2 regions of the Halomonas sp. YLB-10 genome follow, and region 2 is predicted to be linked to the other one. Evidence: riboswitches for the same ligand, from Rfam matches in the RefSeq annotation. Region 2 holds a riboswitch; the other holds the start of a gene.
What was found. A riboswitch is a leader RNA that binds a small molecule or an ion and turns the genes downstream of it on or off. The one in region 2 is predicted to bind thiamine pyrophosphate.

Region 1 (15,875 bases), 230 kb from region 2:
AGGCCGCCGCCCCCCCGACACCCGCCTTGCCGCCGCCAGCCACTGCGCCGGCGATCAGTACCGTGTTGGCGGCGTCACGCGCCACCACACTGACATCCCCGAGATCGCCGGACTGGATATTCAAAAGCCCCGCATCGACGGTGCGATCGGAGGTCAGCACACTGGCTGCGCCAGCCACACCAAAGCCCTTGGCGCCCGGGGCGACAGCGACACCGGCTGCAGCAACCACCGTCCAGCCCTCTCGCGCAGCGCTGAGTGCCAGGCCACCGGTGTCAAAGGAGGTGACGCGATCGATCCGCGCCCGGGTGATGCCGCTGTCGAAGGCCAGGGCGGCGGCCCCGGCCACCGCCACCTGGGTGCCACTGCTGCCCAGCGACAGCGCGGCGCCACCGGCCAGCATGCCAAGATGACTGCTGTCCTTGGCGGCCACCGACGTCTTGCCGGTGATCTTCAGCGTCTCGATCCCCTGGATCAGGGCTTCGGTACGATAGTCGGCGATATTCACCACCACCGAACCCGAGACACCGAGGCCGAAGCTACCCTTCTGGTCACCGCCGGACGAGGTGGAAGACGTGCCGCCGCTGCCGCCGGAAGACGCCTTGGCGGCACCGCCGAGCTTGCCACTCAACTCCTTGAGCACGCTGTCATAGTTGCTCTGGTTGTTGGGCCACTTGTTGGGGTCGTCCTTGGTGGCGCTGCCCCCAGCCGAACCACCACCAGCGCCCGAGCCGCTGGCGTCACCGGCCGAATCCAGCCCGCTGGTACCGCTGCTGCCCGCCTTGGCTCCGGCCAGGGCGAGGTTGGCTACCACCCCGCCGTTATTGGCCTCGACCAGCAGATCACCTCCTACGGTGATGCTGCCGCTGGCGCTGGCTGGCGTGGTCACACCACCGATCACCGCTCGGGTGTCGCGCTCCATCACCGAGACCACCGCCGACACACCGACGCCAGCGCTTTTGCCGGAGGCGACGCTGCCGCCGATACCAAAGGCGTAGGTGTCGTCGTTGGCGCCGACCCTGAGCGCCGGCCCACTGGCCCCGTCCACCGAGACGGCACCAATGTTCAGCGATACCCCGTCCTGAATCTGCGCCAGGGTGGTGTTGTCGACGATATTGGCCACTGAGGTGGCGTTGAAGGCGACCTTGTCGGCCTTGCCACCGGACACCGCCGCCCCGATCAGCAGGGTGTCGCTGTCGGCGCGCACGTCCAGACTGCTGGCGACCAGCGCCACACCTGTCTCGATGACCGCACGGGTATCCGCGCCGAGCAGATGCACGCCGATGGAAGCACCGATGGCGCTGCCGTCGGACTGGATGCCGGCGAACCCGGACTTGATGGTATCGATATCGCTCTTGAAGGCGTCACGCCAGGCCTCGGCGCTGGCCTCGTCGGCGCCGGCAAAGGTCGGCAAGCTGAGATTGCCGACCAGCGACAGCAGGTGGTTGTCGCTGCGAGCGATGACCTCGACCTGCTGCTCGTCGCTGGGTGTGACGCTGGCCACATCGGTGGCGCCCCCCAGATTGATCCGGGCACCCTCGCGGATGCGGGCCTCGCTGTCCTGATTGACCAGGAAGACGTTGGCGGCACCGGCGATGGCCAGCTTGCCCCCCTCGGCGGTGGCCACGGTCCAGCTGTCGAAGCTGCCGCTGATCCCCAGATTGCCGGTAGTAAAGGCGTTGAGCGCCTCGACGAATTCCTCGATACGGGTCTGCAACGGCGAGCTCAGGGCAGTCCAGCGGCTGTCGTCGCTGAAGTCTTCACTGGCGAGATCCACACCGCTGACGTCGGCCCCCTCGAACTGATAGATCAGGCCGGCCTCGCCCCCGCGCTGGTGGTCATCGGCCACCAGCACCTTGTCGCCGTTGGCCAGGTCTGCCGTACCTTCCGCGCTTGCATGGTCGTAGGTGCCATCGAGTTCACCCAGGGCCTTGCCCGCCACATACAGGTGACGCCCCCACAGGCTATCCATATCGACGCTGTTGAGGCTCTCGGCGGTGACGCTGATGGCATCGCCGGCGTCCAGGTCCACCAGGCCCTCGACCACCGCATCGGCATGGTTGTTCTGCAGCGCAAAGACGAAGCCGCCGGCGACACCGACATCGGCTACCTGGCTGTCTTCCTTCTGATCCTTGGCGCTGTCGGTGCCCTGGATCTCGGACTCCGCCGCGGCGTCTCGCAGCTTGCCGATCAGGGTGTTGCCCAGCACCTTGTCGGTGAAGCTCTCTTCCTTTTCCTTCTTGTTGGGGTCGACGCCGGTAGCGGAGCCCTCGGCGCTGACCGCCGGGCGGTGGGCGCTGGTAGCGCTGACACTGACCGCGCCGGCCACCTCGATGTCGCTGCGCTGGGAGGCGATGGCGCCCAGTCGCGTCACGCTGGTGCCAAGGCGGGCCTCGGCACGATTGATGTCCACCGAGACCGCCAGGGCGGCGGCCACGTCCAGGGCGTTCTTCTGCTGGCCCTGGGATTCCTTGAAGTGCTCGCCGATGGAGGCAGGCCCGCGGTCGGCGATGCCTTCCTTGATCTTGTCACCGATGACGCCGCTGAGCGCCTCCTGAAAGTTGCCGATCACCGATGTCGGCGACAGGTCCTCGGCGCTGGCCGTGGCCCCGTCGACAAGGCTATCGGGGCCACCACCGGGGGCGGTACCGGCGCTGGCGCTGGTACCGCCGTGGTCTTCGCCCTGGGAGGTCTCGGCGCTCAGTGTCAGATCGCCGCCCACACTGACGTCACCGGCCAGTTGCGCCTCGGTGTTGCTGGTCTCGACGTTGATCGCCAGGGCGATGCCGACCTTGCCCTTGTCAGGGGCGGAACTGGCGGAGGTCTCGTTTTCCTCCACGCTGGTCGCCGCGACCACCAGATCATTGCCTGCACTCAGATTGGCGTCTTCCCACACCATCACCCGGGAATCGCTGACCAGCACGCTGACCGCCACCGCGCCGGCCACGCCCTTGAGGCCATCCGGTTCAGCAGAGACGCTCTGGGCGGTGCTGACACTGCTGCTCAGGTTGATGTCATTGGCGGCGCTCAGGGTACCGTGGACGTGCACACTTGAGCGGGTGATCAGGGTGCTGACCGACACACCCAGGCCCCAGGCCTTGCTGGCGCCCACCTCGGTACTGATGTCGAGCTCGGAGGCGACGGTGATGTCCCCGCTGGTGGCGGTGATGACCGCGTCGGAGCCGATATCGATGGCGACCTCGGCCACCATCACCGAGACACTGCCAAACAGCGACAGCCCCTGAAGGAAGTCCAGCGCCGTATCGATGCCCTGGTCGAGGAAGGCCACGCCGGTGCGCAGGTTGAACCAGTCGCGATCGGGATCCACCAGACGCGCATCGATGGTTACGTCCCCGCCCTTGAGCGTGGCCTTGTCGATATCCACCGACAGGTCGAACAGGCCCACGTCGACCAGGCCATTGGCAGGCGCCAGCAGGGGTTGAAACAACTGCGCGCCAAGGTGCAACTCGCCGCTACCGGCATCGATCACACTATCGCCGCCGATCGTCAGCTCACGCGCCAGGATCGACAGATCGTGTCCCAGCGTCGGATCACTCATGCTCAGATCGACGTTGTCCAGGGTCAAGGCACCGTCGGCACGCAGCTCGACACTGCTGTCCAACGTTCTGGTCACGTTGGACAGGGAGGCGTCGCCATCCCAGTAGCCCACCAGGCTGGCGCCCTCACTGACGGTCACGTCGTCGAGCCGGGCGAGGCTCCCCGCCGCCAGTTCCACCTCGACCTGATCGCCAGGCTTGGCGTTCACGATGGTTGTTCCGGTCGCCGCCTCGGCGATATCGATGGCCAAAGCGCCGGTAAAGGCAGTGGCCGTCAGGGTCTTGTCGGCGCCTCCGGTCAGGCTCAGGCGCGCCGCCTCGATCCCGGACAGCGTGGTTGTGGCCGAACCAACGACCAACCCGCCATCGGTCAGCGTCATGGAGTCGCCCGCCGCCGCCAGCAGGCTGTCGGTGCCGGCGCCGCCGTCGACACTGGCGGCGCCGGACACGACGACGATACGGTCATCGCCACGGCTACCGATCAGGGCATCGCTGCCGCCGGCACTGGCGTCCAGCACCACGCCGGTCCCGCTCAAGGCGGTGCTCTGCCATTTGTCGCCACTGACGCCCATGCCGAGTGCATCGGTCAGGATCTTCGCGGTGGCGTCGGCGCTGACGGCGAAGCTCGCGCTTCCCGTGGTGGTGTCGGTGACCACAAGACGCCCGCTGGCACCATCGAAGCTCGCGGTCAGGCCCTCGACACTGCCGAGCAGCACCAGCAGGTCGCCGAGGGTGCGGGCGTCGGCCACATTGAGCGCCCGCGTCTCGCCGTTCTGCAGGGTGAAGCTCAGGTGCGCGCCGGAGTTCTCGAGTTCGCTACCGGTGACGTAACGCGCCAGGTAGGACTCGTACTCCGCCTGGCTGGCGAAGTCTTCTGCACCGGGAATCGCATCGCCCAGCGCCGAGAGGAAGGTCTCGATCTCGGCGTTGGAGGCGCCGCCAGCGGCCATCAGCGCAGTGACCCGGGTCTGTTCGCCGACCCCGTGCCAGCCGCTGGCATCGAGGGTGTTGGCGCCGGCGTTGCCGACCAGCGTCAGCGCCTCGATATCGCGATAGCTCGACGCGGTCCCGCCATCGATGCTGAAGCTGTCCCCACTCACATTGACGGCGTTCTGGCCATCGGCCAGGACGATTTCCAGACGATCCTGGCCGACGCCGCCGCGGATCTCGTTCTGCCCAGCCCCGGCACGAATGACGTTATCCCCGGCTACCGCCACGAACTGGGTCGTGGCCTCGCCACCGATCATCAGGTCGTTGCCGCTGCCCCCCTGGAGATAGACACTGCCGGCAAAGCCACTGGCGTCGAGCACGGTGTCGCCAAACTCGGCACGCAGCATGCCGTGCTCGATGCCGGCCAGGCTGTCACGCCCCGCTTCCCGAGCGCGCACCTGGGTCGAGGTCACCGTGGCGCTGGCCCCGGAAGCTCCCAGCGCCAGACCACTGCCGACCAGCGCCTTGGCGAAGGAACCGTCGTCGGCCACGGCCATGAAGTCGCCGATAAAGCTGATGCGCCAGCGTACCTGCTGTTCTCCAGCAGACTCGAACAGCTCGCGGGCCACCTGCAGGTTGCCTTCGCCCACCGCAGACAGCGCCTCGAGCGCCTGCTGTACCGCCAGGGCGTCGGCGTCCCAGGCCAGCGCCACGGTCTGCTCGCCGGCGAAGTGAAAGACCACCGTCTCACCGGCGCTGCGCGACCACACCAGCTCGCGCTCCTCGGCGACGTCGCCGCGCACCAGGGTGGCGCTACCGCTGCCACCGAACAGACGCAAGCTGTGGGAAGTACTGCCCAGCACCGAGTCGCTGCCGCTGCCACCATCGAGGCTGTTGCTGCCGCGATTGCCGAACAGCACGTCGTCACCGACACCCCCGACCAGGGTGTCGTTGCCACTGCCGCCCAGGAGTACCGCGTCGCCGGCGCCGGCCTTGAGGGTGTTGTTACCGGCGACGCCTTCCAGCTGAACCGAACCGCTGAACGCAGAGGCGTCCAGCATATTGGCAGAAGCACCGCCCACCAGGGTGGCGAGTTCGACGTCGCCCAGTACCCAGTTGGTCCAGCCGGTCACGCTCAGCGCGGTATCGGTCAGGGTCATGTCGGCGTCGGCGCTGGCCTCGATGCGGTCGTTGCCGCCACCGGCCTGGACACTGCCGCCCCCGGCGCTGAGCACGAATCGGTCGTCCTGCGCGCTGCCGACAAGTTGGCTATTGCTGGCGCCATCCAGGCTCTGGAAGGTCACGCCGGAAAGCGAGTAGCCGCTGGCGTTCAGCGTCTGGCCGGTCCCCGCGGCGGACAGCACCAGTTCCACGGGCTGGCGCTGGAAGCTCAGGCTGCCGTCGCCGGTGGTGACCGTGGCGGTGGCGCCAGCGCTGGTCAGGGTGATGTCCCCGGATGCGCGCTGCACCACGTAGGTCAGCTCGACCTCCTCGGGGGTGAACTCACTGCCCAGCTCACTCTGCTCGAAGCGATCGCTGCCGCTGACCGACACCAGGGTACTGCGACCGGCGCCGGCTTTCAGGGTATCGTCGCCGCCGCCCCCGACGATCAGGTTGTTGCCATTACCCCCGTCCAGGATAGTGTCGATCTGCGAGGTGACATCACCGATCAGGCGGTCGTCGCCGCCGGTCCCAATGACGTGATTGAAGCCATCGATACCGACGAAGCCGGTGGCCTTGCCTGTCCCCAGATCGACCTCTACCGAGGTGGAGAAGTCGCTGAAGTCGAGGATCTGGCCGGCCCGACCGTCGAGTCGGTCGATGCCGTTGAACGCGATATTGCCAAGCCCCAGACTGCCCTCGTCGTAAAGCGACCAACGCGCCCCGTCCTGGCTGCTCGAGAGCCGGTGCCGAGCGGCATCGTCCGTGGCTGACAGCACGCCGTCGTCACCCTGGCGATAGGAGGCGGCGTTCACCGTCTCGATGCCCGTGAAACTGAGCCAGCTATCGTTGCGCGCCGCCGTGGTGGTGCTCGACCAGTCCACGCTGCCCGCCCCATCGGCGCTCACCTGCCACTCGGTGTTGCCCTGGATGCCCTCGATGCGATCATCGCCCTCGCCCCCCGCGAAGGTGATGGTCAGCCCCTGGCTATGCTCGAGTGCCAGGACGTCGTCGCCGTCGCCGCCCTGGAAGCTCACCAGCAGACCATCCGCCTGGCCCAGCAGGCTCTGGTCCACGCGCAGGATGTCCTGGGCGTCGCTGCCCTGAATGACCACGCCGCCACTGGCCTTGGCGTCATCGAGGCCGCGTGAGGCCACCACCTGACTGACACCTTGCTCGTCGAGTTCGACCACCTGCAGCACCTGCTGCTGGTTCTCCTCGACCACCCGCAACGTCATCTCGGCGCCACCGGCCACGCTGGCGGTCAGCGGGTCCGCCGACATCAGCATGCGTGGCTCGAGTCCCTCGAACACGAACCGGGACGGCTCTGCCTGGGCACGACGAGCACGCCTGGGCTGGCGGAGAAGACGAGCGATCAATTCGGACAGAGGCTTGCGCTGGTGGCGACTCATGGGGGGACTCCGGTGGCGAAAAACGTCAAGAGGCGCATCGCGGCGACGATACGCCCCCTGATCTCGGTCGATCAGTGAACGGGAGTGTCCTGTTCGGCGTCAGACGCGACCGCCTCCTCGGCGGGGTCGCCCTTGGCCAGAGCACCCAGCCGCGAACCACCCTGCGCCTGACGGCTCAGTCGGTTGAGATTGCGCAGCGACTGCAGGTGGACGTAGAGCAGCTCCAGTTCGTCACTGTCCAGCAGCGCCTTGAGGCTGTCCTCGGGCAGCGCCTTGAGCTTCTGACGGTTGACCGCCTGGAAGCCGGTCAGGGTGCGCTGACCACCTTCCGGCAGGCGAATCTGGGCCTCGACCGACTCGAGCAGGTCGAGCTCGACCAGACGGGCGCAGAAGGCGCGGGTGCGCTGGAAGTGCGCCTGATAGTCCTGAAGGAAGTCCAGTACCTTGCCCAGGTACTGGGTCTGCTCACCGTCGGCGTCGAAGAAGCGCTCGCCGCGACCGTCACGATTGAGCCCTTCGTAGTCATCATCGATGCACAGGGTGAAGGTCTTGTCGTTGTCGGCGGAGGCAAACACGAAGGGATAGCGGCGGAAGAAGGCCGGTACGTACTCACCGCGCCACTGGCCTTCACGGTCCACCAGCAGATTCTGGTCCTGCTCGAGTCCCAGCACGGCGACCGGCAGCACCCCGTCGTCGGCCTGGGTGAAGACGATCGGCAGGTCGGTGGCGGCGGTCGGAAATTCGGCCGCCATCAGCGGCACCGAGTTCACCCCGCTGGCAAAGCCGAAGTCCTTGCCGACCTTGAGCGACAGCTCGCGATGCTTGTCGCGGGTGATCGGCTGAACGTTGCGATAGATCAGAAGTTGAGTCGCCATGAAAGAGTCCTCTTGTACTTGAGTGTCGTCCCTGGGCCTGGACGTCAGCGTCGTTGCGCGGCCAGCGCGCCGGTGGAAGTCGGGGAGACCAGTGTCACCCCGTGGTAGAAGGTCACGAAGGGTTCGCCTTTCGCATCGAACCCCAGAGAAAGGTTGCTCAGCGGCTTGTCGCCGTGGGCGGCAATCCACTCGATCGCCTGTGCGCGCGACGTACAGCGCCACTCGCGAGCCAGCGACAACAAAAGGCCCGCCAGTTCGCCCAGACGTATCTCGGCCGGATGTAGATGCAGATTGATGGAATCACGACCGGTATCGCGGCCCTGGCGCCGTTCCTCGATCCTCACGGTCAACGGTGGCCAGGGCTTTCGTGCCAGCGCGTGGCTGACCTCGAGCTGTTCGATCACGTCGCCGACGAGCGGGGGCATCGCCGCAAGCGTGCTCGCCATTGCATGGCGCACCGCCTCGGCGCTCTCGAGCAGGACATAGTCGGAGACACTGGCGTCGACGCCAGGGCGCCACTTCCACGCCTGGTACAGCGGGAAGCGACGCCCCGGCAGGGCCTTGTCCGGCAGCGGCGCTTCCCAGTACACCTTGGTGGTCGCGGCCTCCAGCCCGAGATGCAGATAGTGCGCCATCGCCTGCGTCGACAGTCCGGCGACAAAGGCCCTCCGGTCGCCAGGCGCCAGCGCCAGCGACTCCAGCAACCCCTCGAGGCGCACCGCAAGATCGTCGGCGTCAACGCCCTCGAGCGGCACACTGTAGAGCCTGCGCTGATGCGCCCAGCGGGCGGGAGCACACTTGACCGAGCGCTCGGCACTGTAGGGACGCGCGAGGCTATCGAGCCAGGACTCGATCAACGCCTGACGCTCGGCGAAGGGCCGGGGTTCAGTGCTGGAAGGCAAGGAGGTCCATCCGGTCATTCATATGGGCGTCGATCTCCGCCAGGTCTTCGCCATTGATGACGCCGGCGGCATGCTTCAGCCGCAGCACGCTGATCAGGTAGTCGTAGCGCGCACTGGCAAGTTCGCTGCGGGCGAAGAACAGATCGCGCTCGGCGTCGAGCAGTTCGAGCACCGGCATGACACCAGATTCATAGGCCACCTGGCGGTATTCGACGATGCGCTGGTTGGCGGTCAAGGACTCGCTGAGCGCCCTGACCCGGGACATGGCGGTGACGATACCCTCGAAGGCCGCACGTATCTCGCGGTCGAGTTCACGCCGCACCTGTTCGAGTCGAGCCTGCCCTGCCTCGATCAGACGGGTCCCTTCGCGCACCTCCGACGACACTCGCCCACCGCTGTAGACCGGCACACCGAGGCCGACCCGAATGGTCTGGGTCTCGACCTCGCTGCCGCCGCCGAACAATGAGCCCTCGGTCTCGTCGTTGTCGTAGTCGAGACTCAGATCGAGGGTCGGATAGTGACCACCACGACTCACCTTGACCTGCTGATTGGCCACTTCCACCGCCAGCCGTGCGGCTGACAGACGAGGATTACGCTGCATCGCCAGCTCGATCCAGGCCTCGACTGACGACGGTTCCGGGCTCGCCAGGGTCAGGTCCTCATCGACCAGGCTAAGCTCCACCGGACGCACGCCGCTGACCTCGGCCAGGGCATTGAGGGCATCGCGCAGACGGTTGGCCACGTCCAGCTCGCGCGCCTCGACCTGCAGAAAGCGCGCCTGGGCGTCGAGCAGATCGATCTCGCGAATCAAACCGTCCTCGAAGCGCGCCCTGACCTGCTCGAGATTGGTCTGGACCTGCTTCTTTTCGGCTTGCAGGAAACTCAGGTTTTCCGACAGGGCGAGTACCGCAAAGTAGCGTTCGGCCACCCGCAGGTAGAGATCCTGGCGCGAGACCTCGAGCTCGGACGCGGCCTGCTGGATCTCCAGCTTGGCCTGGCCAAAGGCTGCCCAGCGGGAATAGTCATAGATCGACTGCTCGAGCGAGACACCGTAGACGGTGGTCGGGTAGGACGTGCTGCCGCTGCCGTAGACCTCGTTGTCGGTACTGACGATGTCCTGGGAGATCTCGCTGCGCTCGACATTGACATTGATCTGCGGCAGCAGCGCTGAGCGCGCCTGATAGTAACGCTCATCGGTGGCCTGCTTACCATGAAAGTCGGCCTGAAACTGAGGATCGCTGTCCACCGCGAGCTCGTGAAGTTCCAGCAGACTTTCTGCCAGCACGGACGGAGCAAGCAGGCACGCCCACCCGCCCAACGCCAGGCCGAACGCAAGCTTGTTGAGATGCATGATGATTTTTCCCCTGCGCACCGGTGGGACAAACACCGGCATTACGCAACTGCTTTGTAATATTTTATTAACAACGGACGTACGATATTACCCACATCTTTTGTAGGAACACAGCTCCTATCTACTCTTTTGCAGGCAACATGATCAACGCAGTATCGACGCAGTAGGAAACTACATCGCAAAAGATGAGAAAGTTCATACTCGCTATCGCATTCCGCCACCGAAGGGAATCGGGTAGCACATTGAAACCTGGAAAGTTCCGAAATTACGCGGGACAAGAGACCATCTTCAGGTACACGGGAGCGGCGGCAGCCATGCGCCAAGCAGGTTGCTTCAAGGCCTGGCAGCCGCTGTCACCTCAGCCCAGCCACCTGAGATTACCCAACCACTCACACTGATCCTTTCAGACTAGACCGAAAGAACGAGCAAAGTCCTACGTCAGCGATGATAACGCCGCACCTGGCGACACCTGGGCGCTATTCATCCAGGCTGGCAATGCGGTTGCGACCACTACGCTTGGCGCTGTACAGGCGCCGGTCGGCGCGCTCGAACAGCGGTGCAAACCCCTCCCCCTTGCGATACTGGCTGACGCCGATGCTGATGGTGATGCGAATCGTCTGTCCATCCGACAGGGTGATTTCCCCCCCTTCCACCGCGCGACGCACCCGCTCGGCCGCCTTGATCGCCTCGGGCAAGGCGGTTCGCCGCATGACCACCACGAATTCCTCGCCGCCGGTGCGCGCCACCAGATCGCCATCACGCAGGCAGTTGGCTACTGTTTGCGCCAGCCAGGTGAGCACCTGGTCACCGGCCGCGTGACCGAAACCATCATTGACCTGCTTGAAGAAGTCGATATCGACCGCGGCCAGCGAAAACACCATCCCGCCACTGTCGCATTCCTCGATCAGGCGGGTGACGTGGCGATCCAACTGGCTTCGGTTGGGGAGTCCGGTCAAGGCATCGGTCATCGCCTGGTCTTCCAGTTGATCACGTTCGAGGCGAATACGCTCGACCTCCATCTCGTTGGAAATGACACGTTCGACGGCCCCGACCAGTAGCCGGACCAACTCGATGTCGACCTCGCTGAAGGCGTGCCGGCGCACCGACGGACTGGAGAAGTTCAGGGTTCCCCATACCTTGCCCTGGATCCGCAGCGGTGCACCGATATAGGTCTCCAGCTGAAAGTTCTCGTAGCAGGGGTGGCCCTTGACTCGCTCGTCCTGCCCGGCGCGGTGGGTATGGAAGACGTCATCGGCGTCGAGGGTCAGCCGACAGTAGGTGTCACCCAGTGCAAAGCTATCGCCGGCCCCTACTGGCGCATTATCCGAGGCCGCCCAGCGCACCGTGTAACGCTCCCCCTCGACCTGACTGACAAGCGCGATATCCAGCCTCAGGTAGCTCAAGGCGTCACGCAGCAGCATGTCGACGATCTCTGATACTCCGATATCGGTGCGATTTACCCCGGTATGGACATCCCGCAACAACTGGATCATCGAGCGATACTCGGAGACGTCCTGGATGATGGCGTAGAAGCCCATCACTTCATCTTCCACCACGTCCGGCAGATAGTGGACCTTGAAGTAGATCTGGCGACCGTCCTGGAGCACCAGGGAATCCTCGTAGCTGACCTCCTGCCCCGCCAGCGCCAGATCGAAACGTGGCCGGATCTTGGCGTAGGAGTCTGCATCGAGCACCGAAGACACCGGCTGCCCCATCAGCGCCTCGGCAGGCTGGCCGATGAAGTCGAGGTAGGCACGATTGTTGAAACGGAAGCAGAAGTCGCGGTCGACGTAGGCCACCATCACCGGCAGATGGTCGGCCATCCGCGCGATGACACCGCGGCTTGCCTTCTGCCGAGCCGACAGTCGCAGCACCAGCCCACCATCGGCCAGGCGACAGCAGCTACCATCGCCCAGTTGCAGCGGCATCGAAGGCTTGGCAGCGTGAGCGGCACCCCGGGATGCCAAGGCTTCGGCGACCCTGGCGACCTCGCCAGGCAGCTCTGCCAGCCCCCGCCCGATCCAGACCTCTCCAGGCTCGCCCAGCACGCTCACGGCATCACCGACCACGTCGTACACCTGCAACTCCGGCGTCAGGCGTACCAGCACCGTTCCGGACGACACCAATGCCTCTTCCACCCAGGCAAAACGCTCCATGAGGACAACTCCTTGCGTAAGCCCTGCCCTGGACCGGCAGCAGGTCAATACCCTGGCGGCTCGCGTGCCGTCTTCTCTAGCCTATGAAAAGATGCTTATAGATGCCGGGTTATTTCGCTTGCCCGCTTCCACGTTATGCTGGCGTCGCCGACACCGCCGCGGGAGCTGCCCATGAACCACCAGGACCTTGTCGCCATCGAACACGCCCTGACGCTGGCCAATCGCGGGGATACCAGCTGGCTTTGCACGCGTCTGGACACCCTTGCTCCCGCCTTCCCCCACCTGAGCGTCACCAGCGATGCCGATGGCCCCGGGTACGCCGGACAGCCCATCTTGCTGCCCCAGGCCCGGGACGGCGGCGCCTGTCTGGTCAATATCGACAACAACGCCAACGATGGCACCCCCTGCCTGGTCGAGCGCCTGTCACCGAGCAGCGAGACCCTGGTGCACCTGGAGGTCATCCATGCAACGCTCGCCGGCCAGCCATCGCTGATTCGCCGCGTCAGCCTGGGCAGTACGTCCATGAACCTGCAGCGACCCACGCCAACCAGTCCGCTGGTCCAGATCGGCGACGACGTCGTCGAGGTGCTGATCCAGCCGGCCTTGCGTCTGGTGCTGACCGGCCACTCCCCGGTCAATGCCGACCTGGCGCGCCAGGGACAACGGCTCGGCTTCGAGGTCATCCTGTGCGCCCCGGACTACCCCGACACGCATCACTCGACAGCGCCCCTGCCGGCAGGCGTCGAGTTCCAGCGCGCGCCCGCAGCTCCCTTCCTGCGCGGCGGCGGCGGGCACCGACGCACCCTGGTGATGGACGCCACCGACGCCTCGACCATTGCGCGAGCGAGCCGCGAGGCCTGCTGTCATGGCTATCTGGCGATGACTGACATCGATCCAAGCCGAGCGGCGAACTGGCTTTACGATGGCTGGCACAGCCTGCGCACCTCGCCCACCGTCTGACGCCCCGTCGCTGCGGCCAAAGCGCCAATTGACAGCCATCGGAGGCGGTCCTACGCTGTGCGCATTCCTGGGGGAGCCTGACGGCTGAGATTCCGCATCACGCGGTAACCCTTTGAACCTGATCCGGGTCATGCCGGCGAAGGGAAGGATGGTTGCGTTATCTCCTCTTTCTTCCTGTCCGCCGCTCGTCCCGCCTGTCCACCGGTCCCTGCGGACAACGACAAGAAAGAGGTCTTCTTTCGATGATGCTCGATCCCACCTGGACGGCGCTGTGGCTTCTGCTGTGCGCCGCCATCTTTGCCATCCCCGGCCTGATCTATGCCCGACGTCGTCAGGGCGGCCTGGATGACTACATCTCGGCTCGCAACAGCCAGAACACCCGCGCCACGGTGTTGACCCTGGTGGCCACCACCCTGGGCACCTGGATCCTGTTCGGCCCCGCCCAGGCGGCCACCTGGGGCGGCATCGGCGCCGTACTCGGCTATGCGCTGGGTTCCATGGTCCCGCGCCTGGTGATGATCCCGCTGGGACGACGCATGCGTGAGCTGATCCCCGAAGGCCACGGCCTTACCGAGTTCGTGATCCATCGCTACGGGCGCACCATGTACGCCTTCACCCTGACGATCATGCTGTTCTATCTGTTCATCTCGCTGGCGGCAGGCCTCACCGCAATCGCCCATATGGTCACCCTGCTGGCGCCGATCCCGCTGTGGCTGACCGCCTGCGTAGTGATGATCGCGACCCTGCTCTACACCTTCTACGGCGGCCTGCGCACCACCATCTTCACCGACAAGGTACAGATGCTGGTGATCCTGCCGTTGCTGGCGCTGCTGCTGGTGTTCGGCTGGCAGGCCGCCGGCGGCGTCGCGCCGACGCTCGAGGGCCTGCAGGAACGTGCGCCTCAGTTGCTGGATGTCACCGATGCCGGTGGCCTGCGTGCCGGCCTGACGTTCTTTATCGCGGTGATGCTGACCGGCCTGTTCTACCAGGGTACCTGGCAACGCATCTACGCCGCCCGGGACAGCAAGGTGCTGCGGCGGGGCTTCTGGATCGCAGGGCTGTTCAACTTTCCGGTGATCGTGCTGATGGGCCTGTTCGGCCTGGCGTTCGTCGGCCTCGGGCTCGAGGGAGACGGCTCGGTGGCGCTGTTCAGCGTGCTGCTGTCCGAGGTGCCGCTGTGGTTCGCCCTGGCCCTGATTCCGCTGGGTCTGGCCCTGGTGATGAGCAGCGCCGACACCACCGTCAACGCCACCTCCAGCATCATCGCCGTCGACATGCACCGGCTGCTGCCCCAGGCCAGCGAAGCCACCCTGATGCGCCTGGCACGCTGGCTGATCGTCGCCGCAGCGGTGCCGGTGACCTGGGTGGCAGCCCAGGGCTACAGCGTGCTCTATCTGTTCCTGCTGGCGGACCTGCTGTGCTCGGCGGCGGCCTTCCCGGTGTTCTTCGGTCTGTTCAATCGCCGCTACGACGGGCGCAACGCGGTCCTCAGCACCGCTGCAGGGCTGGTCGCCGGCCTGGCGATGTTCCCGTCTCCCAGCGGCGGTACCGCCACCCTGCTGGAATCCTTCCTGCTGGCGGCCTTCGTGCCGGTGCTAGTCTCGCTGGTGCTGATGAAGCTGCTGCCATCCCGCCAGGACTATGACTTCACCCGCATGGGCAGTCTGGTGCGGCGTTTCCAGAGCTGACACCGCCACGCTGACAGCCTGGCAAGGCGTGATAAAAAACAGCGGGACGTGCTGACGCGTCCCGCTGTTGTCGTTTCAAGGCCTGGCGATCAGGGGCCCTGGCAGTTCCGGCTCATCAGCGCTCGGGACGCGCCAGCCCCAGGTGGTCGCGCAGGGTGCGGCCCTGGTACTCGCGTCGAAACAGCCCGCGGCGCTGCAGTTCCGGTACCACTTGTTCGACCACGTCCTCGATGCTGTCCGGCAGCGACGGCGGCATCAGGTTGAAGCCGTCCGCCCCGCCCTGCTCGACCCAGCGCTGCATCTCGTCGGCGATACGCTCCGGGGTGCCGACCATGGTGCAGTGGCCGCCACCGGCGGCGAGCCGTCCCAGCAACTGGCGCAGCGTCGGTCGTTCGCTCTCGATGATCCGCAGAATCGTGGCGTAGCGCCCCTTGGGCCCGCTGAAGGCCTCCAGTGGCGGCAACTCGGGCACCGGGGCATCCAATTCCCAGTCGCTCACGTCCTGACCGATGAACTGACTCAACTGGCGCCGGGAGCTGTCCACCGGCAACAGTTCGTCGAGCTCCCTCTGCTTGCGTCTGGCCTCCTCTTCGGTGGAGCCGACGTAGGTGACAAGCCCCGGCATGATCGCGACCTTCGGTCTGCCCGCGGCCTTTACCCTGGCCTGAAGATCGCTGTAGTAGGCCTGGGCCGAGGGCAGATCGTAGGCCACCGCGTAGATGGCCTCTGCGTAGCGCGCGGCCAGGTCACGGCCCTGATCCGAGGCGCCGGCCTGGAACAGCACCGGGTGGCCCTGGGGCGGACGCGGCACTGTCAGCGGGCCATCCACCAGAAAGTGCTCGCCGTGATGGTGAACGGGACCGACCCGGCTGGCGTCGACGTAATC
Region 2 (15,875 bases):
TCAGCGCCAAACTTTTTCCTCAGAGAAGAAAAAAAATGATTCATCACAAAATCGACACCGTGGGGGTTAACACTTCGTTGATTGGGTTCGAAAAACACCCCCTTGAAAACCGGGCTGTTGATTATTTCATACGAAGGAAAATAATCCACATAATTACAACCTCTAGAAATCTGCCCAGCCACGGCACGCAACACTGACTTGGATTCCATTGTAGCGACGATCACGTTGTTCCTGGAGTTTGTCGCTACCAAAGGAACAGGGGAAACTGTCAATATAAAGCGTAACTCAGGATTCTCATGACGCATTATTTCTATGGCATCTCGCAGATCATTCATCACAGAGGGATACATCTGATTCTTGAACGCATGGATACCTTTCAGGTAGGTCCCTGCTGAAGTCCCGGGACACATCGGATACTCGTAGCCGTATTCCGAATTGAACCAGCTTTCAGTCAACCCTAAGGTGAAGACAAAGAAGTCTGATGAGAAGATGCATTCCCTAAACGCTTTTATTGTCTCCTCTCGAGAGAGCATTAACTCTTCTTTACTACAGAAACCCTCTGGTTCCACCACGGGGCGAAAGGGATCATAGAACCTTCCGTTCTTTTCCCAAATCTCCTCAGGCGGCTCTTTTATCCCTGTTGCCCACTCTACCCACTGCTTCAACAATGAGGTGGTGTATATATTCCCGGTTCTTGCCGAAAATATATTGTAATTGTATTTTTTTGCATTTTCCTGCGAGAGCCCCCTAGGTGGAGTTTCTGTCGAGACCCAGTTGAACCCTCTGCTATCAAGAGCGTTTCCAATATGTTGCGCAAAGCAGGAACCGAAGGTAACCACCCTACTATCCTTTGTGATCTTGAACTTTGGAGACCACAAATTGGATATGTCAAAAATCGACTTTTCTGATACAGCTTTTTTCCAGAAGGCACGGTCTGGAAGTGTCGAATATGGATTCATATTAATCACCTCAAACATAATATATAACATCGGTCGTGAACGAACAAAATTGATAACGTCTATCTTAAATCACACATTACCACGACGAATAGGAGTGTTTACGCCAACACTGGCATCTCGTCTTCCTTTCTAAAATATTTGCATAAAAAAAGATAGGCGAAATATTTGTCTATTGTGTTGAGAAACGAGCACTGACAACGGCCCCGGAGCCCTTCATAGAACCTTTCCCATGCACCATTTCCCTGCCCCACGGGTGGTTCAAAAGAGAACAAAGCAAGCATTTTTAGCTTCCATGAAAACTCGGCGAACCAATGCTTCCCATAAAGACGGGACCAACACACCTGTCACTTTCTGCCCTTCTTCACAAAGGAGTCATCAAGCGCACAACGACTGTCAGAATATCGATAAAACAAACGTACTTTTTTCACTCTAGATTCTCTCACATATTCTCTATCAGGCAGCCGCAAAACACGCAAATACAATCCAGAGAACATCCAAGAAAAACCACGCAAATATCCCTTTAAATAACAACAAAATCGTCGAAACTTTGTCGAATTGATCAATCAGGACTCTACTTCGCCACTTTTCCTCAATCGGATAAAATGCATTCTCAACCATGCGGAAACTTCTCCAGATATCTGGGCAGTTGCACTCTCGCGATATCGTGGAAACCTCCTCCCCCCAGCGGCGTATCTACTGATCGGGATCGGTTCTTGCCAAGCCGAGGTGGACTCCCTTCGAGGTCATGCTAGACTCGATCCAGACTCGCTTGACGGGGTGCCGGTGAATCCGGCTGAGATGGCGCAGGGCCAGGGTGACGAATCACCGGCCGCCAGCGCCGATCCCGTGGAACCTGATCCGGGTGCGGTGTGGCTTCACACCTTGAACCGGCGTAGGGAATCAGGCGGTGGTGACAGCCCCTGCGCGCGCACCTCCCTCCTTTCTCGTCGCCGTGTCCTCAGCCGCCGCACTCCGGATCCGCACCAACCGGAGGTAACATGGGCTACCGCTTTACCGATCTTGTCGACGCCTGCCGCGATGACTGGCACGCCTACATCGAACACGACTTCGTGCTCGCCCTTGGCCGTGGTGAACTGGCTGACGCCAGCTTCCGTCACTACCTCAAGCAGGACTATCTGTTTCTGCTGCAGTTCTCCCGGGCCTACGCCCTGGCGGCCTACAAGAGCCACAGCCTCGACGAGCTGCGCGGCGCCTTCGACGGCATGAAGACCATCCTCGATGTGGAACTCGGCCTGCATCTCGCCTTCTGCCGTGACTGGGGCATCGGCGAGGCCGAACTCGCCGAGCTGCCCGAAGCTCGCGCTACCCTGGCCTATACCCGCTACGTGCTGGACGCCGGCAGCCGCGGCGACCTCCTGGACCTGCACGTGGCGCTGGCCCCCTGCATGGTCGGCTACGCCGATATCGCGAGAACGCTCAACGCCCGTTCGGACACCCTGCGCGGTGCAGACAATCCCTTCGACACCTGGATCGCCATGTACGAAAGCGACGACTTCCAGGCCGCCGCACGCCAGGAGCAGGCCTGGCTCGACGATCAGCTGGCCCAGGTATCCGGCGAGCGCTTTGCGCGACTGTCACGGATATTCGCCGACGCGACACGACTCGAGATCGACTTCTGGCAGATGGGGCTCGATCTAAGCGACTAACACAATCAGCACCACGCTTGACGGGGGGCCGCCAGAGGCGGCTGAGATCATGCAGCGCATGGGACCCGTTGAACCTGATCTGGGGGTAACCCCGATGCCATGGCATCGCGGTGAGGACCAGCGTAGGGATCAAGCGCTCACGGCCCAGGCCACGACGCCCCCTCCTTCCTCACGCGATGCACACAACAACGCCAGCACCCAGTGCCGTGAGAAGGACAAGCCAATGCCGCTCGATCAACCCGTTTCCGCAAACAAACCCCGCCATAGCGCGCACTTCCTGGCCGAGACCGCCCAGGTCGACCAGGCCGCAGTTACGCCCCTGCCGGGTTCGCGCAAGGTCTATGTAAAGGGCTCCCGCGACGACCTGCGGGTGCCGTTTCGCGAGATTTCGCTGTCAGCGACCCGCACCTCCGGGGCCGACGAGGCCAATCCGCCGCTCTTGGTCTACGACACCTCCGGCCCCTACACCGATCCCCAGGTCGAGGTCGACCTGCGTCGCGGGCTTGCCGAGTTGCGCCGGCCCTGGATCGAGGAGCGCGACGACACCGAATGGCTCGATGGCCCGACCTCGGACTACGGTCGCCGACGTGCCAACGACCCGACGCTCGCTCCGCTGCGCTTCGAACTGACTCGTACGCCGCGCCGCGCACGTCGTGGCGCCGATGGCCGCGCCGGCAATGTTACCCAGCTGCACTACGCCCGCCGCGGCATCATCACCCCGGAGATGGAGTTCATCGCCATCCGCGAGAACCAGCGTCGACAGGCCCTGGCCGATGGCTATCGAGGCAGCGATGAGGTCGAGCGCATCCTTGACCACCAGCATCCCGGGCAGGGCTTCGGCGCCCGTCTTCCCGAGGAGATCACCCCAGAGTTCGTGCGCCAGGAAGTCGCCGCCGGGCGCGCCATCATCCCCGCCAACATCAACCACCCGGAAGCCGAGCCGATGATCATCGGGCGCAACTTCCTGGTGAAGATCAATGGCAATCTGGGCAACTCGGCGGTGACCTCCTCCATCGAGCAAGAGGTCGAGAAGATGACCTGGGGCATCCGCTGGGGCGCCGATACCATCATGGATCTGTCCACTGGCCAGAACATCCACGAAACCCGCGAGTGGATCATCCGCAACTCGCCGGTACCGATCGGCACGGTGCCGCTCTATCAGGCGCTGGAGAAGGTCAAGGGCGTGGCCGAGGACCTCACCTGGGAGGTGTTCCGCGACACCCTGATCGAGCAGGCCGAACAGGGCGTGGACTACTTCACCATCCACGCAGGCGTGCTGCTGCGCTACGTGCCGCTGACCGCCAACCGGGTCACCGGCATCGTCTCCCGCGGTGGCTCGATCATGGCCAAGTGGTGCCTTTACCATCACCAGGAAAGCTTCCTCTACACCCACTTCGAGGAAATCTGCGAGATCTGCAAGCAGTACGACGTGGCCTTCTCGCTGGGCGATGGCCTGCGTCCGGGCTCGGTGGCCGACGCCAACGACGAGGCCCAGATGGCGGAGCTCAAGACCCTGGGTGAGCTGACCCATATCGCCTGGAAGCACGACGTCCAGGTGATGATCGAAGGCCCCGGCCACGTGCCCATGCACCTGGTCAAGGAGAACATGGACAAGCAGCTCGAGTACTGCGACGAGGCGCCCTTCTATACCCTTGGGCCACTGGTGACCGATATCGCCCCGGGCTACGACCACATCACCTCGGGCATCGGAGCGGCGATGATCGGCTGGTACGGCTGCGCCATGCTGTGCTACGTCACCCCCAAGGAACACCTGGGCCTGCCCGACAAGGACGACGTCAAGACCGGCATCATCACCTACAAGATTGCCGCCCACGCCGCCGACCTGGCCAAGGGGCATCCCGGCGCCCAGCGCCGCGACAACGCCCTGTCCAAGGCGCGTTTCGAGTTCCGCTGGGAGGACCAGTTCAACCTGGGCCTCGACCCTGACACCGCCCGCGCCTATCACGACGAGACGCTGCCCAAGGACTCCGCCAAGGTGGCCCACTTCTGCTCCATGTGCGGCCCCAAGTTCTGTTCCATGAAGATCAGCCAGGAGGTCCGCGACTACGCCCGCGACAACGGCCTGGAGGGTGACGGCGACGCCGTCATGGCCGGCATGGAGGAGCGCGCCCGGGTCTTCCGTGAACAAGGCGCTGAGCTGTACAAGGAGGTTTGAACAAGGAGGTCTGAGACAAGCCATTCCCCGGCGCATCCCCGGGCAGCGTTCGACTGCTCGGGGATGCAAGTCTTGTACGCCCGGTTCCAGTTCTGCCGCACAAAGTTAGACAAAAGTCTAATCCGAAGATTCATGCACTTGACGCTCATCACGGCTTCGTCGGATCCACCAGCAAAGCCGTTCGACTACCTCCCCAGGCCAATTATTCGCGCCCCGGGGCGGTGCTAGATTCGCCGCCATCCCACGCATTCTCGCCTCACCAAGGCGTCTTTTCTGGAGATGGCATGAAAGCCCCGATTCTGGTGATCAACTGCGGCTCCTCTTCGATCAAGTTCGCGCTGATCGATCAGGCCCCCGACGCTCCCCGACTGTCCGGTATCGCCGAGCGCCTGGGCAGCCACGAGGCTCGCCTCAAGCTGACGGACGAACACGGCAGCGCCCGCGAGGTCTCGCTTCCCCGTGCGACCCACGCCCTGGCGCTCAAGACGATTCTTGAGCACCTTGGCGTCCACCGGCCCATCGGTATCGGCCACCGGGTGGTACACGGCGGCGAGCGCTTCACCGCCGCTACCCTGCTCGACGACGCCGTGGTGCGCACCATTCGCCAGACCATCAGCCTGGCTCCCTTGCACAATCCGGCCAACCTCGACGGTATCGTCGCCACGCGCCGGCTGTTCGAGGATCTGCCTCAGGTGGCGGTGTTCGATACCGCCTTCCACCAGACCCTGCCGCCCCACGCCTACCGCTACGCCATCCCCGAAGAGCTCTACAGCCGACACGGCATCCGTCGCTACGGCTTCCACGGCTCGAGCCATGCCTACGTGACCGGCCGCCTGGCAGAAGTCAGCGCCCGTGGTGAAGGCGGCTGGCTGATTGCCCACCTGGGCAATGGCTGCTCCGCCACCGGGGTGTGGGCCGGCAGAAGCCTGGACACCAGCATGGGCATGACCCCGCTGGAAGGCCTGGTGATGGGCACCCGCAGCGGTGACGTCGACCCCGGCCTGCACCTGCACCTGGCGCGGCAGCTGGGCATGTCGCTGGAGGGCGTCGATCAGTTGCTCAACCAGAAGAGCGGACTGCTGGGGCTGTCCGAGCTGACCAACGACATGCGTGAGCTCGAACAGGCCGCCAGTGAAGGTCACGCCGGCGCGAGCCTGGCCATCGAAGTCTTCTGCTACCGCCTGGCCAAGTCCCTGGCGGGCCTGGCCTGTGCCCTGCCCCGGATCGACGGCATCGCCTTCACCGGCGGCATCGGCGAAAACTCTGCCCTGGTGCGCGCCCGGACGCTGGGCCACCTGGAGGCCCTCGGTGTGCGCCTGGACGCTGACGCCAACGAGAGCCTCGGGCGTGGCGAGGAAGGCCAGATCCACGACCGAGGCGCCAGCTCGGCGCCGGAGATCCGCGTCATCCCCACCGACGAGGAAGGCTATATCGCCAGCCAGACCCGGGAATTGATCGTGAGCCTGACGTCCACGCCAAAGCTCGAGGAGGTTCTGTGAGCACCCAGTCCCGCACGCTGCTGCTGATCCCCATCGACGACGGCGTCGCCCTCACCTCCGCCGGCCTCGGCCTGCTTCGTGCGCTGGATACGCTGGGGCTGGACGCGGGTTTTCTGCAGCCCTTCAGCCAGTCCGAAGGTGGCGAGCAGGCAAGTGACAACGACGAACGCGCCCGCTCGCTGGTGGCCAGTACCCTGGGCATAGGTTCGCCGCGTCCGATCTCGCGCCAGACACTGGAGCAGTATCTCGGCCGCGACGATCGCGATGGTCTGCTGGAACTCGCCGTGGAGCGCCACGCCCGCGTCGCCCGCCCTGCCACCGGCAAGGCACCGGCGCTGATCGTGGTGGAGGGCGTTCGCCCACTGCCGCGAAACGCCTACGCCTTCGACCTCAACGTGCGCCTGGCCAGTGCCCTCGACGCCCAGGTGGTACTGGTCGCCGATGGCCAGATCGCCGATCCCCAGGAGCTGGCCAAGCAGTTGCAGTTCCATCGCCAGAGCATCGACGCGGTGGGTTCGGTCCGTACTCTGGGTGCCATGCTGATGCGACTGCCGGGGGACGGCGACGGCTCTGCCATCGACCAGACCCTGGCCTCGGTCAGCGAGGTCGAGGCCCGCGCCCATCGCCAGCACTGGCAGCAGCAGCTCGCCAGCGGCGCCGATCTGACCCTGCCGGTGGTCGCGGCGGTGCCCTACCGGGCCTCCCTGACCGCACCGCGAGTGGTAGACGTGGCCCGCGCCCTCGATGCCAGGATCCTGCACCACGGCGAAGCCGATCGCCGCCGCGTCGCTCACTCGACGCTGGGGGCCCGCAGCGCCGAGCACCTGCTCTACGCCCTGCGTCCCGGCGAGCTGATCGTGTCCCCCGGGGACCGCGACGACACCCTGCTGGCGGCGGCGCTGGCCACCATGAACGGCGTGCCCCTGGCAGGTCTCTTGCTGACCCACGGCGAGTCACCCAGCCAGCAGCTGATCGACGTCTGTCGCCCGGCGCTGGCCTCGGGGCTACCGGTCCTCTCGGTGGACACCGACAGCTACGCCACCGTGGCCCGGCTCACCGAGATGTCCGGCGGCATTCCGGTCGATGATCACGAGCGCGCCGAGGCCATCTGCGCCTTCGTCGCCGATCACCTGGATCGTGACTGGCTGCTGGCACTAATTCACGACGACGCCCAGCGCCGCCTGTCACCGGCAGCCTTCCGCCATCAACTGGTCAGCATGGCCCAGCACAAGCGTCGGCGTATCGTGCTGCCCGAAGGCGACGAGCCGCGCACCCTGGAAGCGGCCATCCTGTGCCAGCGTCGCGGTATCGCCAACTGCGTGCTGCTGGGCAAGCGTCGCGCCATCCTGGAGGTGGCCAAGGCGCGAGGTCTGGAGCTGCCCGACGATCTGCAGATCCTCGACCCGGACGCCGAGCGTGGCCGCTTTATCGCGCCCATGGTCGAGCGCCGACGTGGCAAGCTGACCCCACTGACCGCCGAGGCCCAGCTTCATGACTGCGTGGTGCTGGGTACCATGATGCTCGCCGAAGGCGAGGTGGATGGCCTGGTCTCCGGCGCCGTGCACACCACCGCCAACACCGTGCGCCCGGCCTTTCAGCTGATCAAGACCGCCCCCGGCTACGGCCAGGTGTCGTCGGTGTTCTTCATGCTGCTGCCCGACCAGGTGGTGGTCTACGGTGACTGCGCGGTCAACCCCGACCCCGACGCCGAGGCGCTGGCCGAGATCGCCCTGCAGAGCGCCACCAGCGCCGAGGCCTTCGGCATCGAGCCGCGGGTCGCCATGATCAGCTACTCCACCGGCGAGTCCGGCAGCGGCGCCGACGTCGACAAGGTCCGCGAGGCCACCCGCATCGCCAGGGAACGGGCCCCGCACCTGGCCATCGATGGCCCGCTGCAGTATGACGCTGCGGCCATCGCCAGCGTGGCCCGGCAGAAGGCACCGGAGTCACCGGTGGCCGGCCGCGCCACGGTGTTCGTGTTCCCGGATCTGAATACCGGCAACACCACCTACAAGGCGGTCCAGCGCAGCGCTCGGGTAGTCAGCATCGGCCCCATGCTTCAGGGCCTCAACAAGCCGGTCAACGACCTGTCCCGGGGCGCCCTGGTCGAGGACATCGTCTATACGATTGCGCTGACCGCGATCCAGGCCGGTCAGTAACGACCAGAACAGCGCCACAGACCGTGAGAAACGCCGAGGCCCCGGAGAACCGGGGCCTCGGTGTTTGTGTGGGCTTTGCGTTGCTTTCTAACTCGCCCGGGACCGCTCGCTACCACTCGGCGATGCCGGTATACAGGCACACCAGCACCAGCCCAAGCAGGAAGACGGTCTCGGCGACCATCAGGATGACGGGCTTCCAGCCGACCACGGCGAGCTTCTGGAAGGAGGTCTTGATACCGAGTGCGGCGATGGCGGTGACCAGGCACCAGCGCGACAGGTCGGTCATGCCCTCGACCATCACCTGGGGGATCACGCCAAGACTGTTGATCAGCACCAGCGCCACGAAGGCCACCAGGAAGCTCGGGAACATCGGCACCTTGCCGCCTTCACCGCCACGGGCGCGGCGAAACAGCAGCATGAACACCATCACCGCCGGCACCAGCATGGCGACCCGCAACAGCTTGACGAAGGTAGAGATGTCGCCGGTCTCGTCGGAAATCATGTAGCCGGCACCGACCACCTGGGCAACGTCATGGATGGTGCCACCAAGAAAGATGCCGGCCTGGGTGTCGGTCAGTTCCAGCGCGCCGACCAGCAGCGGGTAGAGCACCATGGCGGCGGTGGACAGCGTCGTCACCCCGACCACGGTCAGGATGGTATTGCGCTCGGCGATCTCGTTGCGCGGCATCGCCGCAGACAGTGCCAGCGCCGCCGAGGCGCCGCAGATCGCCACCGACCCGCCGGTCAGCAGCCCCAGGTCATTTTTCAGCCCCAGCAGTCGCGCCAGCACGCTTCCCGCCAGAATGGTCAGCACCACCCCGGCGACCACCGTCACCACCGGGCCGATCCCGAGTTCCGCCACCTGCTCCAGGGTGATGCGTACACCCAGCAGGGCAACACCCAGCCTGAGGATGGTGCGGGCGGCAAACTCCACCCCCACCAGGCAAGGGCCCTGCTCGCTGAGAAAGTGCAGGGTCATGCCGAACAGCAGTGCGTAGAGCAGGGTCGGGCCACCGTAGTGATCGGCGATAAAGGTGGTGGCCAGGGCAATGGTGATGCAGATCAGCACCCCCGGCATGCGCTCCCGGGCGGGCTCCAGATGGCGACGCCACCCGGTCACGGGCGTCTCGGGCTTGGCGTGTGTCGTTGGCTGGGACATGGGCGTCCTCTCGTTTATTCGTTGTTCGCGTATCAGGGGTCGCGCTCAGCGGGTCAGCCGATGACGCGCTATTGATTTGATCCTGGCCCAGCCCGCTACCGCGACGTTAGGGCCAGAGCGCGGCCTCGAGTAAGGCCAGGCCCCGATGGCATCGATCCGCTGTCGAGGTTCCAGCGCTGCACGTCAGGCGACGCGCGCCTGGGCACGGCGATCGGCCTTGATCATGTCCGCCGCGCGTTCGGCGATCATGATGGTCGGGGCGTTGGTGTTGCCCGAGACGATGATCGGCATGATCGAGGCGTCCACCACCCTCAGTCCTTCGAGGCCGTGCACCCGCAGTCGGTCATCGACCACCGCCAGGTCGTCGTGGCCCATCTTGCAGGTGCCCGCCGGGTGGTAGATGGTCTGACTGTAGCGCCGGGCGGCCTCGAGCAATTGCTCGTCGCTCTGATACTCCCGCCCCGGCACGTATTCATCGGTGATCACCTCGGCAAGCGGTGCCTGCTCGGCGATGCGTCGCGCCACCTTGATGGCGTCCACCGCCACGCGACAGTCTTCTTCGGTGCTCAGGTAGTTGGGCTGGATCGAGGGATAGACGGCGGGGTCGGCGCTGGTGATGCGAATACGCCCCCGGCTGGTCGGACGCAACTGGCACACCGAGGAGGTGAAGGCCGAGAACGGATGCACCCCTTCGGCCGGCTTGTCCGCCGACAGCGGCTGCATATGGAACTGGATATCCGGGCGATCCAGGCCCTCCCGCGACTGGGTGAAGATGCACACCTGACTGGCCGCCAGGGTCAGCGGTCCGGTGCGGGTCAGGGCGTACTGGGTGCCTACCGCCAGCTTTCTCAGCGGATGACGCACCTCGTCGTTGAGGGTGCGACAGGAGGTCTTGAACACCAGCCGGATCTGCAGATGGTCCTGCAGGTTCTCGCCGACGCCTGGTAGTGCATGACGGCAGTCGACGCCGACCTCGGCCAGGTGGTCGGGGTCCCCGATGCCGGAGCACTGCAGGATCTGCGGCGAGCCGATGGCGCCGCTGGACAGCAGCACCTCGAGCCTGGCGCTTGCCCGATGGGTGCTCTGCCCCTGGCGGTACTCGACCCCGACCACGCGCTTGCCCTCCAGCAGCAGCCGCTGACAGTGGGCTCGCTTGACCAGGGTGAGATTGGGGCGCTTGAGCGCCGGACGCAGAAACGCCTTGGCGGTCGAGCAGCGAAAGCCCTTGTAGGAGGTCTGCTGGAAGTAGCCCACGCCTTCTTGCCTGGCCCCGTTGACGTCGCGGTTCTCGGGAATCCCCGAGGCCTTGGCCGCCTCGATGAAGCGTTCGGCGATCTCGCGGCGCAGGCGCAGATCCGAGACCTTCAAGGGCCCGTCGGCGCCGTGGTAGTCATCGGCGCCCCGCTCCTGGCACTCCGACTTCTTGAAGTAGGGCAGCACCGAGTCGTAGTCCCAGCCGTCGTTGCCCAGCTGCGCCCAATCGTCGTAGTCCTCGCGCTGACCGCGAATGTACAGAAGCCCATTGAGCGAGCTTGACCCTCCCAGCACCTTGCCTCTGGGCCACTGCAGCCGGCGACCGTCGATGCCCTCGTCGGGATCGGTGAGGTAGCACCAGTCGGTGGCCGGATTGTGCATGGTCTTGAAGTAGCCCACGGGCACGTGGATCCACGGATTCCAGTCGGACCCGCCGGCCTCGAGCAGCAGTACCGACACCTCGGGGTCCTCGCTCAGGCGGTTGGCCAGCACGCAGCCGGCGGAGCCCGCCCCCACGATGATGTAGTCGAAAGCCTCTGGCGGTGGTGTTGTGGTTGTCATGTCGCTCACTCAATCGAGACGTTTTATCTCAATTTATGCTAGACAGTTTTCTCAAAAGATCAATATCGAGACAAAATAACTCATTTTTATTGATCTATTCCCGAGAGACTTCTAAGGTGTGGTCAAGGCCCTTTATCGGGCCCGGTGCCAGGCGACGATCGCCAAGCGCGAACGACCCGGCACTCCCCTGCATCCCTACACCAAACACAAGACTGGGAGCCTTCCATGAGTTCACGCCTCTTCTCATCAGACGTGTCGCGCCGCGACTTCCTGAATATCTCGGGTCGCTTCGGCATGACCTCCACGCTGCTGGCCGCCAGTGGCCTCGGCGCTGGCCTCACCGCCTCGAGCCTGGCCCGGGCCGCCGACACCGAACAACAACGCCGCTATCAGACCGAGCCCAAGTTCCAGCTGCGCTTCGGCGCCTCCGGGTTCAACGAGCGCAATCTCGATATCCAGAAGTCCGGGCAGCTGTTCTTCGCCCGTGACGTCGAGGAGCGCACCAACGGCGCCATCCGCGTCGAGTTCATGGGCTCCAACGAGGTCTGCAACCAGCTCGACTGTGTCAGCAAGGCCCAGCAGGGCATCGTCGACATCTTCTCGGCCTCGACCCAGAACTCCGCCGGCGGCGCGCCCTACCTGAACGTGCTGGACTTTGCCTACATGTTCCCGAGCGTCGCCTCGATGTTTCACTTCTTCTACGACCATCGCAGCGAGGCCCTTTTGCGCGAGCCGATGCGCCAGCGCCACAACCTGCAGTTCCTGTTCACCCACTGCGATCTGCGCGGGCTGATGATGGGTCAGAGCTGGGCCGACAAGCCGCTGGTGGACAGCCTCGAGGTGCTTCAGGGCACCAAGAACCGGGTCACCGGCACCCAGCTTGGCCGCATCGCCATGGAGCAGCTTGGCCTCAACCCGGTACCGGTGGCCTGGGAGGAGACCCTGGACGGCCTACGCCAGGGCTTGCTGGACGGCGCCGAGACCTGGATGAGCGCGGTGGCCTACGCCGGCATGGCACCGGTGGTGTCCCAGGCGGTCGACCTGCGCTTCTTCGCCGGTACCGAGCACACCGCCATGAACCTGTCGAAGTTCGAGGCGCTGGACGCCGAGCTGCAGGATCAAGTGATGGAGTCGGCCTACGCCGCCCAGATCTTTACCCAGGGCATGAACGAGGCCGGCCGCTACCAGATCGTCGGCGCCACCGAACACCCCGCCGCCGGCACCGTGTTCGCCGAGAACAACGTGCGGGTGGCCCCGCTGTCCGACGAGATCCGCGCCCAGGCCGAGCAGCTATGCGCCCCGGAGTTCAATCCAGAGCCCTGGGAGCAGTGGCGCGAGCGGCTCAATGCCTGGGCCGGCGACGTCGACATCTACAAGGAAATCCACACCATCGCCCGGGAGATCCCGCGTGAGATGGCGGCGGTCAACGTGGCGCCGAAGCGCTGGTGGAGGGCGTAATGACCGATCACAAGGCCACCGCGGCCCAGGCGACGTCGAACGACGTCGCCGATCGGCCGACCCCCGCCTGGCTGGCGCCACTCAAGTGGCTCGACGCCAATCTGGAAAAGGTGATCATCCTGATCTCCTACAGCGGCATGGCGGGCATCATCTTCGTCGAGGTCATCCGCCGCTTCTTCTTCAGCCTGCAGGCGCCCTGGAGCACCAGCATTCCGGTGCTGCTGTTTCTGTGGCTGACCTGGTTCGGCGCCTCGCTCAACGTCAAGCAGCGTACCCACCTGTCGCTCAACGAGATTCGCATGCGTCTGCCCTACACCGGTCAGTTCGCCTGCCAGGTGCTCGACGCCGTGCTGTGGATCGGCTTCGGCGCCCTGGTCATCCACTTCACCATCGCCCAGGTGGAACTGGCGCACATGAACTTCGCCATCGTGCCGGGCACCGACAACGTGATGCAGTGGTGGTTCTACCTGGCCACGCCGCTGGCCTGGGCGCTGATCATCTTCCGGGTACTGCAGAACCTGGCCAGCGACATCGCGCGCTTCCGGCGCCGCGAGCCGTTCAACCTGCAACCGTCCATCATGGACTAGGAGAGACGTCATGACCGACGGCATGCTTATCGGCCTGGTCACCGCGGGCTGCACCACCATTTTTCTGCTGGGGGTACCGATCTTCCTGGTGATCGGCCTGTGGGTGGTCGGCACCAGCCTGATCATCGACTTCACCCTGGCCAATATCGGGGTCACCCTGTTCCAGGGCCTGAGCTTCTTCGGCCTGCTGGCACTGCCCCTGTTCATCCTGACCGGCGACTTGATCAACGCCGCCGGCATCGCCAAGCGACTGTCCGACTTCGCCTATTCGGTACTGGGCTGGCTGCGTGGCGGCATGGGCATGGCCACCCTCGGCGCCTGCGGCCTGTTCGCGGCGATCTCCGGGTCCAACGCCGGCACCACCGCCACCATCGGCTCGATCATGCAGCCGGAGATGGTCAAGAACGGCTACGACGAGCGCTTTTCCGCCGCCACCGCCGCCTCCGGCGGAACGGTCGGCATCATCATCCCGCCGTCGATCATCTTTATCGTCTACGGCTTCATGATGAACCTGTCGATCAGCGACCTGTTCATCGCCGGCATGATCCCCGGGGCGATGATGGTGTTCGGCATGATGGCGGCCTGTCACCTGGTGGCGCGACGTCACGGCTGGGGCACCCTGATTCCGTTCAAGGCGGGTGAAAGCGCGCGCTTCGCCAGGCGCGCCTATCTCGGCTTCGCTACCATCGGGGTGGTGATCTACGGCATCTATTCGGGCAAGTTCTCGCCCACCGAGGCCGCCGCCATCACCGTGGGCTTCACCCTGATCGCGGGGCTACTGATCACCCGCGAGATTCGCTTCACCGCGCTGCCCTCGATCATGCTGCGCTCGGGCCAGATCGCCGGCATGCTGGCGCCGTTGATCGCGATCTCGGTGGTGATGCAGCAACTGCTGTCGGTGCTGGGCGCGGGCCAGGCGCTGCAGGACCTGCTCAGTGGTCTGGGCAACTACTACGTGATCCTGGGGGCCTGCATGCTGATGATCCTGCTGGCCGGGATGATCCTCGAGAGCCTGCCGGTGACCATCATCCTGGCACCGATCCTGGCGCCCATCGCCCAGAACGCCGGGGTCGACCCGATCCACTTCGCGGTGATCTTCCTGGTCGGCGCCGCCATCGGCTTCGTCACCCCGCCCTTCGGCCTCAACCTCTACGTGGCCTCGAGCATCACCGGGATCCCCTACCTGCGCCTGGTGAAGTTCGTCATCCCCTACTTCATTGCGCTGATCAGTTGCTGGATCGCCATCTCGATGTGGCCGGCGCTGTCACTGATGCTGGTGAACCTGTAACACCGACAGGCAAGCAGGAGCACGCGGCAAGCCTCACCGGGCTTGCCGCGTTATCATGAGTGCCTGCCACCATTTTCCGTCGTCAAGGATCGCGTATGTCTACAGCAAGCACTCGGACCACGACCAATTCGACGCTGCAACGAGGCCTGGTACTGCTGGAAACCATCGCCACCTCGATCCACGGCGTCAGCGCCTCGGACCTGGAGCGTCAGCTCGACATTCCCAAGCCCACCCTGCATCGCCTGCTCAAGCAGCTCGAAGAGCAGGATCTGATCGTGCGCGACGTGGAAGGACGGCATCTGCTTCCCGGCGAACGACTGCACCGCATGGCCATGGGCGTGCTCGCCAACGAGAGCCTCAAGGCGCCGCGCCGTATGCTGCTCAAGCGCCTGGCCGAAGAGGTCAACGAAACCTGCAACCTGACCCTGCTCGAAGGTCACGAGGTGCTCTACTACGAACGGGTGGAGACCAACTGGCCGGTACGCATACAGCTGCCGCCGGGCTCACGTCTTCCGCTGCACTGCACCGCCAGCGGCAAGATGTTTCTGGCGCTGATGGGGCCGGCCCAGCGCCGCCAGCTGCTCAAGCACCTGCCGCTGGAGGCCTATACCCCCTACACCGCCACCGAAGCAGACGAGCTGGAGCGACGCCTGGCGGACATCGCCGAAAAGGAGCTGAGCACCGACAACGAGGAGTTCATCCAGGGCATGGTGGCCATCGCCGTGCCGGTGTACGACCAGACCGGGCGCATCCAGGCGACGCTGGCGATCCACGCGCCCCGGCTGCGCCACAGCATCGACTCGCTGATGGAGTGGGCGCCCTTGATGCGGCGTATCGCCGGGCAGCTGCAGGATACCTTCGACCACTGAGCATACGAACGCATGAACGCATGAACGCATTGCCAAGGTACGCTGACTGACCGATCGGGTCAGGACACGCTCGGCCAGCCAGACTGACGTTCTTCGTGGCTACATCGGTGGCACCACCACCACCGGCACACTGGCACGCTTGATCACGCCCTTGGTCACCCGGCCTGCATAGGACGAGGCGAAGCCGCGCTTGTTGGTGGCCATGATGATCATGTCGCAGTCATGGCGCACGGCGTAGC

Region 1: another riboswitch for thiamine pyrophosphate. It lies ahead of EBB56_RS00060 (sodium:solute symporter family protein); the one in region 2 lies ahead of tenA (thiaminase II).

Annotation. Positions count from the first base shown of each region.
Region 1 is NZ_RRCU01000001.1:29,545-45,419, forward strand. Features, by position in the region: gene EBB56_RS00030 (LEPR-XLL domain-containing protein) at 1-7,057, opposite strand, end outside; gene EBB56_RS00035 (SapC family protein) at 7,129-7,932, opposite strand; gene EBB56_RS00040 (hypothetical protein) at 7,977-8,834, opposite strand; gene EBB56_RS00045 (TolC family outer membrane protein) at 8,818-10,185, opposite strand; gene EBB56_RS00050 (diguanylate cyclase) at 10,662-12,341, opposite strand; gene EBB56_RS00055 (hypothetical protein) at 12,513-13,301, shown strand; TPP riboswitch at 13,361-13,463, shown strand; gene EBB56_RS00060 (sodium:solute symporter family protein) at 13,544-14,989, shown strand; gene EBB56_RS00065 (LLM class flavin-dependent oxidoreductase) at 15,105-15,875, opposite strand, start outside.
Region 2 is NZ_RRCU01000001.1:255,685-271,559, forward strand. Features, by position in the region: gene EBB56_RS00960 (GSCFA domain-containing protein) at 1-959, opposite strand, end outside; TPP riboswitch at 1,723-1,876, shown strand; gene tenA (thiaminase II) at 1,958-2,626, shown strand; TPP riboswitch at 2,638-2,772, shown strand; gene thiC (phosphomethylpyrimidine synthase ThiC) at 2,850-4,802, shown strand; gene EBB56_RS00975 (acetate/propionate family kinase) at 5,087-6,301, shown strand; gene pta (phosphate acetyltransferase) at 6,298-8,460, shown strand; gene EBB56_RS00985 (YeiH family protein) at 8,570-9,619, opposite strand; gene EBB56_RS00990 (GMC family oxidoreductase) at 9,803-11,434, opposite strand; gene EBB56_RS00995 (TRAP transporter substrate-binding protein) at 11,660-12,892, shown strand; gene EBB56_RS01000 (TRAP transporter small permease) at 12,892-13,479, shown strand; gene EBB56_RS01005 (TRAP transporter large permease) at 13,490-14,767, shown strand; gene EBB56_RS01010 (IclR family transcriptional regulator) at 14,863-15,636, shown strand; gene EBB56_RS01015 (universal stress protein) at 15,736-15,875, opposite strand, start outside.